One region of the Achromobacter sp. ISS7 genome, then DNA from elsewhere that is predicted to be linked to it. Evidence: predicted binding sites of a transcription regulator. Region 1 holds the regulator's gene; each other region holds the start of a gene.
The links. The regulator FNR, encoded in region 1, switches genes on or off when oxygen is low (the NO sensors DNR and NnrR bind a similar motif). The targets are predictions, from matches to a motif close to TTGATNNNNATCAA.
Positions count from the first base shown of each region.

Region 2: the regulator FNR is predicted to act here: its motif matches at 780-793, upstream of adhP (alcohol dehydrogenase AdhP).
Region 3: the regulator FNR is predicted to act here: its motif matches at 1,719-1,732, upstream of AC1HFW_RS18400 (universal stress protein).
Region 4: the regulator FNR is predicted to act here: its motif matches at 1,047-1,060, upstream of cyoA (ubiquinol oxidase subunit II).

Region 1 is NZ_JAWRZD010000001.1:2,960,416-2,963,758, reverse strand. Features, by position in the region: gene AC1HFW_RS13290 (hypothetical protein) at 1-938, opposite strand, end outside; gene fnr (fumarate/nitrate reduction transcriptional regulator Fnr) at 953-1,681, opposite strand; gene AC1HFW_RS13280 (gamma-glutamylcyclotransferase family protein) at 1,805-2,236, opposite strand; gene clpB (ATP-dependent chaperone ClpB) at 2,389-3,343, shown strand, end outside.
Region 2 is NZ_JAWRZD010000001.1:6,174,553-6,177,895, reverse strand. Features, by position in the region: gene pbpG (D-alanyl-D-alanine endopeptidase) at 1-178, shown strand, start outside; gene AC1HFW_RS28100 (ribbon-helix-helix domain-containing protein) at 251-640, opposite strand; gene adhP (alcohol dehydrogenase AdhP) at 852-1,880, shown strand; gene AC1HFW_RS28090 (DJ-1/PfpI family protein) at 1,932-2,510, opposite strand; gene ybaK (Cys-tRNA(Pro) deacylase) at 2,654-3,142, opposite strand; gene xerD (site-specific tyrosine recombinase XerD) at 3,209-3,343, opposite strand, start outside.
Region 3 is NZ_JAWRZD010000001.1:4,087,146-4,090,488, reverse strand. Features, by position in the region: gene AC1HFW_RS18405 (muropeptide transporter) at 1-701, shown strand, start outside; gene AC1HFW_RS18400 (universal stress protein) at 739-1,608, opposite strand; gene AC1HFW_RS18395 (trimeric intracellular cation channel family protein) at 1,876-2,514, shown strand; gene AC1HFW_RS18390 (GntR family transcriptional regulator) at 2,606-3,331, shown strand.
Region 4 is NZ_JAWRZD010000001.1:5,929,727-5,933,069, reverse strand. Features, by position in the region: gene AC1HFW_RS26895 (ATP-binding protein) at 1-328, shown strand, start outside; gene AC1HFW_RS26890 (response regulator transcription factor) at 330-884, shown strand; gene cyoA (ubiquinol oxidase subunit II) at 1,143-2,054, shown strand; gene cyoB (cytochrome o ubiquinol oxidase subunit I) at 2,054-3,343, shown strand, end outside.

The sequences.
Region 1 (3,343 bases):
AGGCGATGCTCGGGATTGTTGTCGGCGCCGCCCAGCAGGTAGGTCACGTCGCGCGCCGCGTAGCGGATGAACAGGCGCGTGTCGTCGGTTTCCTGCGCGAACGGGGGCAGCTTGTCGGTGCCGTACTTGTACTGGTTGTAGGTGGGGCAGATGCCGCGCTCGTAGGGCGCGTAGCCCTTGCCGTCGGGACGCGGGCGTTCCTTGGTCAGATACAGGTAGGACGAGGGATTGGCCACCACGTAGCGCACGGCGATGCCGTCGCGGCGCAGCGGGCCGTCGATCTGGTTCAGCACGGCATAGCGCTGCACCAGCTGGGCGCCGCCGGAGTGGCCGGCCAGCACGATGCCGGCCAGGGTCGGCAGGCGCTTGCGGTCGTCCAGGCTGCGCAGCAGGTCGTCGATCACCTGGAACGAGCTGACCGGCGCCGGCCGGCCATTGGCCTGCACGCTGTCCTCGCCGTCTTCCCAGCTGGACTTGCGCCAGGCCGCCATGCCGGCGTAGCCCGAGTCGATCACGCCGACGAAGCGCGGCGCCAGGATCAGGGTGTCGTTGGCGCGCGCCGGGTTGGCCGCCAGCACCGTGGCGACGGTTTCGTAATAGGCGTCGGCGTTGCGCTTGACCCCATGGAACACGATCACGATTTGCTTGATATCGCTCAGGTCGCCGCGCGCCAGGTTCCGGTTAGCATAGACCGGTACCTTGTAGCGGTGGCCGGGCTTGCCCAGTTCGAGCGTCTGCCAGCGCGGAATCACCACGCGCTTGGGGGCGGGCGCGGGCTCGTCGTAATCGTAGGGATCGGGCAGCGGCGTCTGCGCGCGCGCCGCCAGGGGCAGCAGGGCCGCCAGGGCCAGCGCCGCCGCGCCCAAGGCGCCGCGCGAGCGCGGCAGGCGCGGCGCCGGATGGGGCTGCGCGGCGCCGGGTACGGCTGTGCGGCGCATGGCGCGGGCGGGCGTCAGCAGCCCTCGTGGCCCAGCAGTTGCTTGAGCGCGGGTTGGTCCAGGATGCGGACTTCGCGCTGGTTGATGCGGATCAGGCCATCGCGCGCGAAGCGCGAGAACAGCCGGCTGACCGTTTCCAGCGTCAGGCCGAGATAGTTGCCGATTTCCTCGCGGCTCATGCGCAGCACGAATTCGGTCGACGAGTAGCCGAGCGACGCATAGCGTTGCGACAGGTTGAGCAGGAACGCGGCCAGGCGCTGTTCGGAACGCATCGAGCCCAGCGACGCCAGCATCTGGTGCGAGCGCGTGATCTCGCGGCTCATCAGGCGGCGGAACTGCTGCTGCAGCGAGGGCAGGTGGGTGGCCACGCGGTCGACTTCGTTCAGGCGGATCACGCAGACTTCGGAGTCTTCCAGGGCGACGGCGGCCGAGACGTGCTTGCCGTCGAGCATGCCGTCCATGCCGACGATCTCGCCGGGCAGGTGGAAGCCGGTGATCTGGATCTGGCCGGTGGCGTCTTCGAGCTGCGTTTTCAGGCTGCCGAAGCGCACGCCGTAGACGGCGTCCAGGGGGTGATCCAGCGAATACAGCGTCTTGCCCTTTTCGAGGCGCACGCGCTCTTTCACCAGTTCGTCCAGCTTTTCTACTTCGGCGGCTGCCATCCCGACCGGGACACACACGTGGCCCAACATACACGTGGAACAGTGGGCGGCATCAGGGGCAACGGGAACCCGTTTTTGCATACGATGACCTTTATAGTGCCCGGACCCGGCGGGTAGCCTGGAGGGGCTTAAAGCGTGAAGACAGGTCTCCATTGTAGTCCGTTGTTACTACGGGTGTCTTACGGGGCGTTTTGCAGCGCATTCCTACGGCGGCATCCGGGCCGGACGGGCCTGGCGGTAGGCGACCCAGTCGTCGCCGTCGATGTCCGCCGCCGTCCCGCGCCAGGCCGGGTCGATGGGGTAATACTCGCAGGCCACCGGGGCGGCGCCGGGCGCCAGCGGCCGCGCCAGCACCGGCCGGCGCACGAAGCAGCCGGGCCGCCCGGGCGCGTACTCCTCGATCTCATCCATCAGGGCGACCAGGGCCGGGTCGACCTCGTAGATGTCGCCCCGCACCCGCCGGCCGTCGGCCACCGGGAGCAACCCGGGCCAGTCGCCGAAATCCACCAGCATGCCGGGCACGGTGGCCGCGCCCACGTGGCGGGCCGGCGGCAGGCCGCGGCGGGCGGCGGCCTGCGCCAGGTCGTTGATTTCGCCCGCGCGTAGCGTGCCGTAGACAAAAACGTATATGCTCATAGTTCAGATTGTTGCTGCACGCGGATGTGTCCACGGACATAAAGCCATGAGGCCGGCGAGGTATTGAAATACTCGCATCCGGCCGCATATTCAGGTCATCGAGCCCGCCGGCGCGTATCGGTCAGGCTCACCAACAAGCCACAACGACCATTATGCGATTCGACAAACTGACTACCAAGTTCCAGCAAGCCCTGGCCGACGCTCAGAGTCTGGCCGCCCGCAACGATCATCCCTACATCGAGCCCGTCCACGTGCTGTCGGCGCTGCTGTCCGACGCCGATAGCGGCGCCGGCAGCCTGCTGGCGCGCGCCGGCGTGGCCGTCAACCGGCTGCAGCCGGCCCTGGACGCCGCGCTCAAGGCGCTGCCCCAGGTGCAGGGCGACGACAACGTCCAGGTCGGCCGCGACCTGCAAGGCGTGCTGACCCGCACCGACAAGGAAGCCGCGCGCCGCGGCGACACCTACATCGCGAGCGAGCTGTTCCTGCTGGCCCTGGCCGACGACAAGGGCGAGGCCGGCCGCATCCTGCGCGAAGCGGGCCTGCAGAAAAAGGCCCTCGAGGCCGCCATCGACGCCGTGCGCGGCGGTGAAAACGTATCCGGCGCCGAAGGCGAATCCAACCGCGAGGCCTTGTCCAAGTACACCATGGACCTGACCGAGCGCGCCCGCCAGGGCAAGCTCGATCCGGTGATCGGCCGCGACGACGAAATCCGCCGCACCATCCAGATCCTGCAGCGCCGCACCAAGAACAACCCGGTCCTGATCGGCGAACCCGGCGTGGGCAAGACCGCCATCGTCGAAGGCCTGGCGCAGCGCATCGTCAACGACGAAGTGCCCGAGACCCTGCGCGGCAAGCGCGTGCTGTCGCTCGACCTGGCCGCGCTGCTGGCCGGCGCCAAGTTCCGTGGCGAATTCGAAGAGCGCCTGAAGGCGGTGCTCAAGGAACTGTCGCAGGACGACGGCAGCAACATCGTCTTCATCGACGAGCTGCACACCATGGTCGGCGCCGGCAAGGCCGAGGGCGCGATGGACGCGGGCAACATGCTCAAGCCGGCGCTGGCGCGCGGCGAGCTGCATTGCATCGGCGCCACCACGCTGGACGAATACC
Region 2 (3,343 bases), 3.2 Mb from region 1:
CGGCTACATCAACGAAGCCGGCGAGTGCCTGGTGATGCTGGCGCGCATCAATGGCCGCGACCTGGCCATCGTGCTGCTGGACTCGCAGGGCAAGCTGTCGCGCATCGGCGATGCCGTGCGCATCCGCCGCATCGTGCAAAGCGAAGTGGCCATGGCCTCGGCCCAGCCGGGCGGCTGATCGCTGCCCAGTTCCAGCCACGAAAAAGCCCGATCCAGGATCGGGCTTTTTTTCGTCCGTCGTGGCGCCCGCCTAGGCCGCCACCGGCCGTTTCGGACGCAATGGCTGCGGGTCGTACATCGACGGCGGCAGGCCTTCCAGCACCGCCTGGGGGTTGAGCGAGCGGATCGGCACCGCGGCATCGGCAGGGATGCGGCCCTCGGCCTGCAGCAACTGGTAGCGCAGGCAGCACACGCGCAGGAACGAGGTGAAGTTGGCGGCCTCGCCGCGGTACTCCACCAGTTCGTCGTACAGCCGCTCGATCAGCTGGGTCACGCGCATGCCGTCGCGCGCCGCGATCTCTTCCAGCACCTGCCAGAACAATTGCTCCAGGCGCAGGCTGGTGGCCACTCCGTGCAGGCGCAGGGAGCGGGTTTCGGGCGCGTACGACTGTTCGCTCGCGCGGATGAAGATTTCACACATGGGAGCTCCTGGGGCGGACACGGTGCTTGCGGGCCACTGTACGACGATAGCCACCGGGGCGGCAAGGCTGGGTAGGGACGGTGACCGGCTGGTCAATCTGCAACCACACGTTTCTCTCGGCCTGCCCATCGGGACAGCGTTGATATAAATCAAGGTCTCGGACGCGTCCCCATCCGAGCATGCTAAGACTGATCTGACTTCGGAGGTAGCGATGAACAAAACCATGAAGGCCGCCGTGGCTCGCGCATTCGGCAAACCCCTGGAAATCGAAGAAGTCGAAGTACCCCGCCCCCGCGCCGGCGAACTGCTGGTGAAGATCGAGGCCTGCGGTGTCTGCCACACCGACCTGCACGCGGTCGAGGGCGACTGGCCGGTCAAGCCCAATCCCCCCTTCATCCCCGGCCACGAGGGCGTGGGCCACGTGGTGGCCGTGGGCGAAGGCGTGACGCACGTCAAGGAAGGCGACCGCGTCGGCATCCCCTGGCTGTATTCCGCCTGTGGCCATTGCGAGCATTGCCTGGGCGGCTGGGAAACGCTGTGCGAGCAGCAGCAGAACGCCGGCTACTCGGTCAATGGCGGCTTCGCCGAATACGCGCTGGCGGCCGCCGACTACGTCGGCCTGCTGCCCAGGAATGTGGGCTTTGTCGACATCGCCCCGGTGCTGTGCGCCGGCGTCACGGTCTACAAGGGCCTGAAGATGACGGACACGCGGCCAGGCAACTGGGTCGTGGTCTCCGGCATCGGCGGCCTGGGCCACATGGCGGTGCAATATGCGCGCGCCATGGGGCTGAACGTCGCCGCGGTGGACATCGACGACGACAAGCTGGCCTTCGCCAAGAAGCTGGGCGCCGAGGTGGTCGTGAACGCCAGGACCACCGATCCGGCGGCGTACCTGAAGAAGGAAATCGGCGGCGCCCACGGCGCCCTGATCACGGCGGTCTCGCCCAAGGCCTTCGAGCAGGCGCTGGGCATGGTGCGCCGTGGCGGCACGGTGGCGCTCAATGGCCTGCCGCCGGGCGACTTCCCGCTGTCGATCTTCGACATGGTGCTCAACGGCGTGACCGTGCGCGGCTCGATCGTGGGCTCGCGCCTGGACCTGCAGGAATCGTTGCAGTTCGCGGAAGAAGGCAAGGTGCACGCGACCGTGGGCACCGAGAAGCTGGAGAACATCAACAGCGTGTTCGACCGCATGCGCCGCGGCCAGATCGAAGGCCGCATCGTGCTGGACATGGCGGCCTGACCGGCCGCGCGGGGCGGGCCATGTGCATGGCCGCCGCGCGGCGCGCGATACTCAATGCGTGATCTTGGTGCCGAGCACGGCCAGGAACTGCGCCAGCCACGCCGGATGCGCGGGCCAGGCCGGCGCCGTCACAAGGTGGCCGTCGGTGTAGGCCTGGTCGATGCCGATCTCGGCGTAGGTGCCGCCGGCCAGCCGCACTTCCGGCGCGCACGCGGGATAGGCCGAGCAGGTGCGGCCTTCCAGGATGCCCGCGGCCGCCAGCAACTGGGCGCCGTGGCAGACAGCGGCGATCGGCTTCTTGGCCTTGTCGAAGGCGCGCACGATCTCCAGCACCTTCTCGTTCAGGCGCAGGTATTCCGGCGCGCGGCCGCCGGGGATCACCAGGCCGTCGTACGAACCCGCCTCGACGCGGTCGAAATCGTAGTTCAGCGCGAAGTTGTGGCCACGCTTTTCGCTGTAGGTCTGCGCGCCCTCGAAATCGTGGATCGCGGTGGCGATGCTCTCGCCGGACTTCTTGCCCGGGCAGACCGCGTGCACCGTGTGTCCCACCGCCAGCAGCGTCTGGAACGGCACCATGGTTTCGTAGTCTTCGGCGTAGTCGCCGACCAGCATCAACAGTCTCTTGCTCATGATTGTCTCCTGGGGATGGGGGATCGCCGGCTGGAGCGCCCGAGGGCCGGGCGGCAGGTTCTTGATGTTCTGCGATCCATTGTGCCCCCGCCCGCGCGGATGGGGGTGGTAACGGGATACCACGCCAGGCCGTGGCCGGCGCCCTACTCCAGCGCCACCGTCACCGGCTTGGCGCCCAGCAGGCTCACCAGCACGTTCGGGTCGATGCCGATCAGATAGCCGCGGCGGCCGCCATTGATGTAGACGACAGGGTATTGCAGCACCTCGGCCTCGACCCACACCGGCATCTTCTTGCGCGTGCCGAACGGCGAAGTGCCGCCGACCTGGTAGCCCGAATGGCGCTGCGCGACTTCCGGCTTGCAGGGCTCGACCTTCTTCAGGCCGGCCTGGCGCGCCAGGTTCTTGGTGGAGACCTCGCGGTCGCCGTGCATCACCACGATCAGCGGCTTGGCCGATTCGTCTTCCATCACCAGCGTCTTGACCACCGCGTGCGGATCCAGCCCCAGCTGGCGCGCGGCCTCGCCGGCGCCGCCGTGATCGATGTAGTCGTAGGTGTGCTCGGTGTAGGCCACCTTGTGCTGCTTGAGGAACTGGGTGGCGGGCGTTTCGGAGACGTGGCGGGCTTTGCTCATGGCATTGCGTTGGAAAGGCGAAGGCAAAAGTGTAGGCAGGCGGACGGCGGCGCGCAAACGCCGGCTTCAACCGCGCGGATGATGCGCGGCATGCAGCGCCTTCAGGCGCTCGCGCGCCACGTGGGTGTAGATCTGCGTGGTGGAGATGTCGGCGTGGCCCAGCAGCATCTGCACCACGCGCAGGTCGGCGCCGTGGTTGAG
Region 3 (3,343 bases), 1.1 Mb from region 1:
TGCTGCTGTGCGCGCTGGCGACGCTGTGGGCGCCCGAGCCGGAGCACGTGGCCAGGCCGCCGCGCAGCCTGGGCGAGGCCGTGTCGGCGCCCCTGCAGGAGTTCTTCACCCGGCGCGGCGCGGTGGCGGTGTTGCTGCTGATCGTGCTGTACAAGCTGGGCGACGCCTTTGCCGGCGCGCTCTCGACCACCTTCCTGATCCGCGGCGCGGGCTACACGCCCACCGAGGTCGGCGCGGTCAACAAGGTCATGGGCATGGCCGCGACCGTGGTCGGCGCGCTGGCCGGCGGACTCATCATGTCGCGCTGGACGCTGTACCGGTCGCTGATGGTGTTCGGCCTGCTGCAGGCGGTGTCCAACCTGGGCTACTGGCTGATCGCCGTCAGCCCCAAGAGCATCTGGCTGATGGGCGCGGCGGTGGGGCTGGAAAACCTGTGCGGCGGCCTGGGCACGGCGGCCTTCGTCGGGCTCTTGATGGCCCTGTGCCGCCAGCGCTTCTCGGCCACGCAGTTCGCGCTGTTGTCCGCCTTGTCGGCCGTGGGCCGGACCTATCTGGCCGGGCCATTGACGCCGCCATTGGTCGAACACCTGGGCTGGCCCGGGTTCTTCCTGGTGACGGTGGTCATTGCGCTGCCGGGCCTGTTGCTGCTGTATCTGCTGCGCGGCCGCATCGAGGCCATGATGCAGGACGGCGACGCCTGACGCCAGGCCCGCCAGGGCCCGGCGCCAGGGCGGCGCGTCACGCCTCGTCGGTCAGGCGCACGATCAGCACGTCGCTGGGCAGCGCTTCCAGCAGGCGCTCGGCGACGCTGCCGATGGCGGTGCGCAGCAGGCCGGTGCGGCCGTGGGTGCCGGTGACGACCAGATCCGAACGGTGGTTGAACGAGTATTCCGACAGCACCGTTTCCGGCTGGCCGCATTCCAGCACCACCTTGGGCGGCGTCACGTCGGCCAGTTCCGGCGTCTCGGCGATGAATTCGCGCGAACTCTGCTCGGCCGCATGATAGAAACTGCGGGTCACGGCGTCGTCCGGCACGTTCTTGCCCTGGAACGGCACGTCGTAGGCATGGAACAGCGTCAGGTCGGCGTTGGGCACCAGCTGCAGCGCGGCGCGCAGCGCCTGGCGCGAGCCGGCCGAGAAGTCGGTGGCCACCAGCACGTCGCGATACGGCTTGCGCGGCCGGTTCTTGACCACCAGCACCGGCTGGCGCGCCTGCCGCGCCAGCTTCTCGACCGTGGTGCCGAGCAGCAGCCGGCCCAGGGTCTCGTCGCGGGCGATGCCGGCGATGATCAGCGAGCAGCCGAAGCTGTCGGCGGTTTCCATGATGCGCACCAGCGGATCGCCCGTGACCACCACGACTTCGGTGGCGACGCCGGCGTTGGCCAGGTCTTCGGCCAGCTCGCGCTCGGCCACCGACTTGTGGTCCGCGGCCAGCCGGCGCCAGACCGGGGTGGTCAGGCGCGCCGACACGCCGTGGTTTTCCATGACGTGCAGCACGACCAGCTTGGTATCGAGTTCCTTGGCCAGTTGCAGCGCGCGATCCAGGGCGCGATCGCCCCGCGCGCTGAGGTCCGTGGCCAGAAGGATGGGGCCAGGTTGTTGCGACATACGTTTCTCCCGAGATGGGGCCGGGCCGGTGACTCCCGCTAGCCCGCCGTCCGGCCGATATCGCCCTTGCGGGCACACTCCCATTGTCCCGCCGGGGCGCGGACCGGGGCTTGACCGATGTCAACGCGCTTCCAGCGTAAGGGAGACGCGGCCGTCCGGCAATGCGCCCTCCGCCGCCCGCGTCAATACAATGGGGCCTGCCGCCGACCGTCCCCCGGACCGTTCCCCGATTTCCGGGCGACCTTCGCCCCTTTTTCCGCCCGCGCCATGTTTTACGATCTTTCGCCCGCCCTGCTGCACACGCTCTACCTGGTCGCCATCGTGGCCGAAGCCATGACCGCCGCGCTATCTGCCGGCCGGCGCGACATGGACTGGATGGGGGTGTGCATCATCGCCTGCGTCACCGCGCTGGGCGGCGGCTCGTTGCGCGACGTGCTGCTGGGACACTATCCGCTGACCTGGGTGGTGCACCCCGAGTACCTGTGGATGACGGCGGGCGCGGCCCTGCTGACCGCGCTGATCGCCCCGGTGATGCGGCGCCTGCGCAGCGTGTTCCTGCTGGCCGACGCCCTCGGCCTGGTGGCGTTCACGGTCATCGGCTGCCAGGTGGCGCAGCTGATGCAGCTGCCGATCACGGTGGTGCTGATCAGCGGCATGATCACCGGCTGCGCTGGCGGCGTGCTGCGCGACGTGCTCTGCAACGAGGTGCCGCTGCTGTTCCGCAAGGAGCTATACGCCAGCGTATCGGTGGTGACCGGGGCGCTCTACCTGGGCGTGCAGGCCCTGGGGCTGCCGGCCAACGCCGCCGTGCCGATCGCGCTGGCGGTCGGACTGGCGCTGCGCCTGCTGGCGCTGCGCTTCAACTGGCAGATGCCGAAGTTCGTATACCGCGACGATTGGCACTGAGGTCTCCCCCTGCTGACGTGTATCTCTGCAACAATTTTCCTATTTGTGTTTCAATAAATTTCTAGTATCTTGTCGCTGTCGCAATACTTGCATCACGCAGTACAAGGGGAGCCGATTGGACGTCAAAGCGCCCGCCACGATTCCGTATTTCCTTCAGGAACAGATTCGTGAATTGATAGTGGATGGCACTATCAGGCCCGGGCAGCCATTGCGGGAACAGGAACTGGAGCAGCGTTTCGGCACCAGCCGCAGTCCCATCCGGGAAGCGCTGCGTCTGCTGGAACTGAGCGGCCTGGTGACGCACGTCCAACGCAAAGGCTTCCGGGTCACCCTGTACACCGAGACCCAGATCCGCCACCTGTATCAGTTGCGCGCGGAACTGGAGGCCTATTGCATCCGCCAGGTCGCCGAGATCGAAGACATCTCGCCGCTGGTGGCCGAACTGCGCAGCTATGACGAGGCGATCGCCGCGGCCATCGCCAAGCGCGACGTGCGCGCCTATATCTCGGCGCTGCGCGAGTTCTACCTGGCCGGCGCCCGTTTCACCGGCAATTCGCCGCTGGCGGACGTGCTGACCAAGCTATACGAGCAGGTCGAGCCGCTGCGCTACCTGCTGGCCAGGCAGACCATGGCCTCGAACAACCTGCAGGCCTACACCCAGGGCATCACGCAGGCGCTGGACAAGCGCGATTTCGACCGCGCCGCCGAGCTGACGCGCAATTACGTGGTCGACGTGCTGCCGGGCATCCTGCGGGCGTACCACGAGGCGTCCTTGCAGGACGCCGAAGAGCCGGCGTCGCGCTTCGGCCGCGCCTGAGTTCGCGACCGC
Region 4 (3,343 bases), 3.0 Mb from region 1:
CATCGCCCACCTGCTGCAGGCCCTGCTGAACAACGCGGCCGACGCCGGCGAAGCCGCCAGCGAGCCGCGCGTGGACCTGCACCTGGAATATGGCTATGGCGCCCTGCGCGGCGAAGTGCGCGACTACGGCGGTGGTTTCGACCCCGACCACACGCTGCTGCCGGCCACCAGCCTGTTCAACAGCGGCAAGCCGGGCGGCCTGGGCGTCGGCCTGGCCCTGTCGCACGCCACCGTCGAGCAGATGGGCGGTGAAATGACCATGACCGCCGCCGATGGTGGCGGCACCCGCATCCGTTTCTATTTGCCTCTCGGCACTCCCGGGACCTGATATGTTGAATCCCACCGATCTTGGCCTGCTGATCGACGACGACGAGCTCTACGTGCGCACCCTGCAGCGCAGCCTGTCGCGCCGCGGCCTCGAGACCCGAACCGCCACCGGCATCGCCGAAGCGCTGCGCGTGGCCGAAGAGATCCGCCCGGCCTTCGCGCTGGTCGACCTGCGCCTGGGCGAGGACTCCGGCCTGACCCTGATCCGTCCCCTTCGCGCCCTGCGCGCCGACATGCGCATCCTGCTGGTCACCGGCTACGCCAGCGTGGCCACCGCCGTCGAGGCCATCAAGCGCGGCGCCGACGACTACCTGCCCAAGCCCGCCACCGCGCCGATGATCCTGCGCACCCTGGGCCTGGTGAAGCCGGAAAGCGTTACGATCGAAAGCACCATGACGCCATTGCACCGCCTAGAATGGGAGCACATCCATCAGGCCCTGCACGAGACCGGCGGCAACGTCTCGGCCGCCGCCCGCCTGCTGGGCATGCACCGGCGCTCCCTGCAGCGCAAGTTGGCCAAGAAACCGGGGCCGGAACGCGAGGTCCTGGTCGACTGATTGGTGCGGACGCCACACATCGCAACAATCTCGTCTTGTGCAGGTGCGACATATCGTCGCACCCCCACCCTCCCGGCAAAGCCCGCTCCCGCCTGGGAAAACCCTTAACGGGGAGCCTTGGGGGCAAAAGCCCGCCGGGCAATGCGACCATTCGTCGCAGCCTTGACCCAAATCAACCCGATAGGATGGACGTTGCTGCCTAGCAGCATTCCAGTCTGCTGCTCCGCAGCATTTCCCACCATCCTTCCAAGGCTGTACGTGAAACACCCCCTCCTTGCGACCCTTACGCGCATTTTCGGCGTCGGCGCGGTCATGCTGCTTGGCGGCTGCAACATGGAAATCCTCTCCCCCAAGGGAGACATTGGCGCTCAGGAAAAGACCCTGCTGTTCACGGCAACCGGTCTGATGCTCATCGTGGTGATCCCGGTCATCATCATGATCCTGACGTTTGCCTGGAAATACCGCGCATCCAATACCAAAGCCGACTACCAGCCCAAGTGGGCCCACTCCACGGCGATCGAAGTCGTGGTCTGGACCGTGCCATGTATCATCGTGGCGATCCTCGCCGTGATCACGTGGCGCTCCACGCACGCGCTCGATCCCTACAAGCCGCTCGTCTCCGAGCACAAGCCGGTCACCATCGAGGTGGTGTCGCTGGATTGGAAGTGGCTGTTCATCTACCCCGAGTACGACATCGCCACGGTCAATGAGATCGCGTTCCCGGTCGACGTCCCGGTCAATTTCCGGATCACCTCGGCCTCGGTGATGAACTCGTTCTTCATTCCCCAGCTGGGCAGCCAGATCTACTCGATGGCCGGCATGGAGACCAAGCTGCACCTGAATGCGCGCGAGCCCGGCACCTACGCCGGCATCTCGGCCAACTACAGCGGCGCCGGTTTCTCCGGCATGCGCTTCAAGGCCATCGCCACGTCGCAGGAAGGTTTCGACAACTGGGTCAAGGAAGCCAAGGCTTCGGGCGCCTCGCTGACCCCGGCGGTGTACCAGGAACTGACCAAGCGCAGCGAGCGCAACCCGGTCGTCAAGTACGCCTCGGTGCCGCCGTCCATGTTCGACTACATCCTGGGCAGCACCATGTCCAAGATGGCCGGCGTCGACGATGCCACGTGCACCCCCACGTCGAATAACCTGATCGCAGGATTGAATCAATAATGTTCGGGAAACTCACCCTAGAGGCCATTCCGTACCATGAACCCATCGTCATGGTTACGCTGGCCGCCGTGTGCCTGGGAGGCCTCGCGGTCTTCGGCGCCGTCACCTACTTCGGCAAGTGGAAGTACCTCTGGACGGAATGGCTGACCTCCGTCGACCACAAGCGCATCGGCGTGATGTACATCATCGTCGCGCTGATCATGCTGCTGCGCGGCTTCGCCGACGCCATCATGATGCGTACCCAGCTGGCCGTCGCCTCGGCCGACTCCGCCGGCTTCCTGCCGCCCCACCACTACGACCAGATCTTCACCGCCCACGGCGTCATCATGATTTTCTTCATGGCGATGCCCTTCATCACCGGGCTGATGAACATCGTGGTGCCGCTGCAGATCGGCGCCCGCGACGTGGCCTACCCGTTCCTGAACTCGCTGAGCTTCTGGCTGTTCGGTGCCGGCGTCGCGCTGATGATGATCTCGCTGTTCGTCGGTGAATTCGCCGCGACCGGCTGGCTCGCCTATCCGCCGCTGTCCGGGCTCGACTACAGCCCAAGTGTCGGGGTCGACTACTACATCTGGGCGCTGCAGATCTCCGGGCTGGGAACAACACTCAGCGGCATCAACTTCATCGTGACCATCCTGCGCATGCGCGCGCCGGGCATGACCCTGATGAAGATGCCGATCTTCACCTGGACCTCGCTGGTCACCAACGTCCTGATCGTGGCCGCCTTCCCGGTGCTGGCCGCCACGCTGGCGCTGCTGACCGCCGACCGTTACCTGGGCACGCACTTCTTCACGAACGACATGGGCGGCAACGTCATGATGTACGTGAACCTGATCTGGATCTGGGGCCACCCCGAGGTCTACATCCTGGTGCTGCCTGCCTTCGGCGTGTACTCCGAAGTGGTCGCCACGTTCGCCCGCAAGACCCTGTTCGGCTACAAGTCCATGGTCTACGCCACGGCCGCCATCGGCGTGCTGTCGTTCCTGGTCTGGCTGCACCACTTCTTCACCATGGGCGCGGGGGCCAACGTCAACGCGTTCTTCGGCATCGCCACAATGATCATCTCGATCCCGACGGGCGCGAAGATCTTCAACTGGCTGTTCACCATCTACCGCGGCCGCCTGCGCATCACCACGCCGGTGCTGTGGACGCTGGGCTTCATGCTGGTGTTCGTCATCGGCGGCATGACCGGCGTGATGCTGGCCATCCCCGGCGTGTCGTTCGTGCTGCACAACAGCCTGTTCCTGATCGCCCACTTCCACAACACCATCATCGGTGGCGTGGTGTTC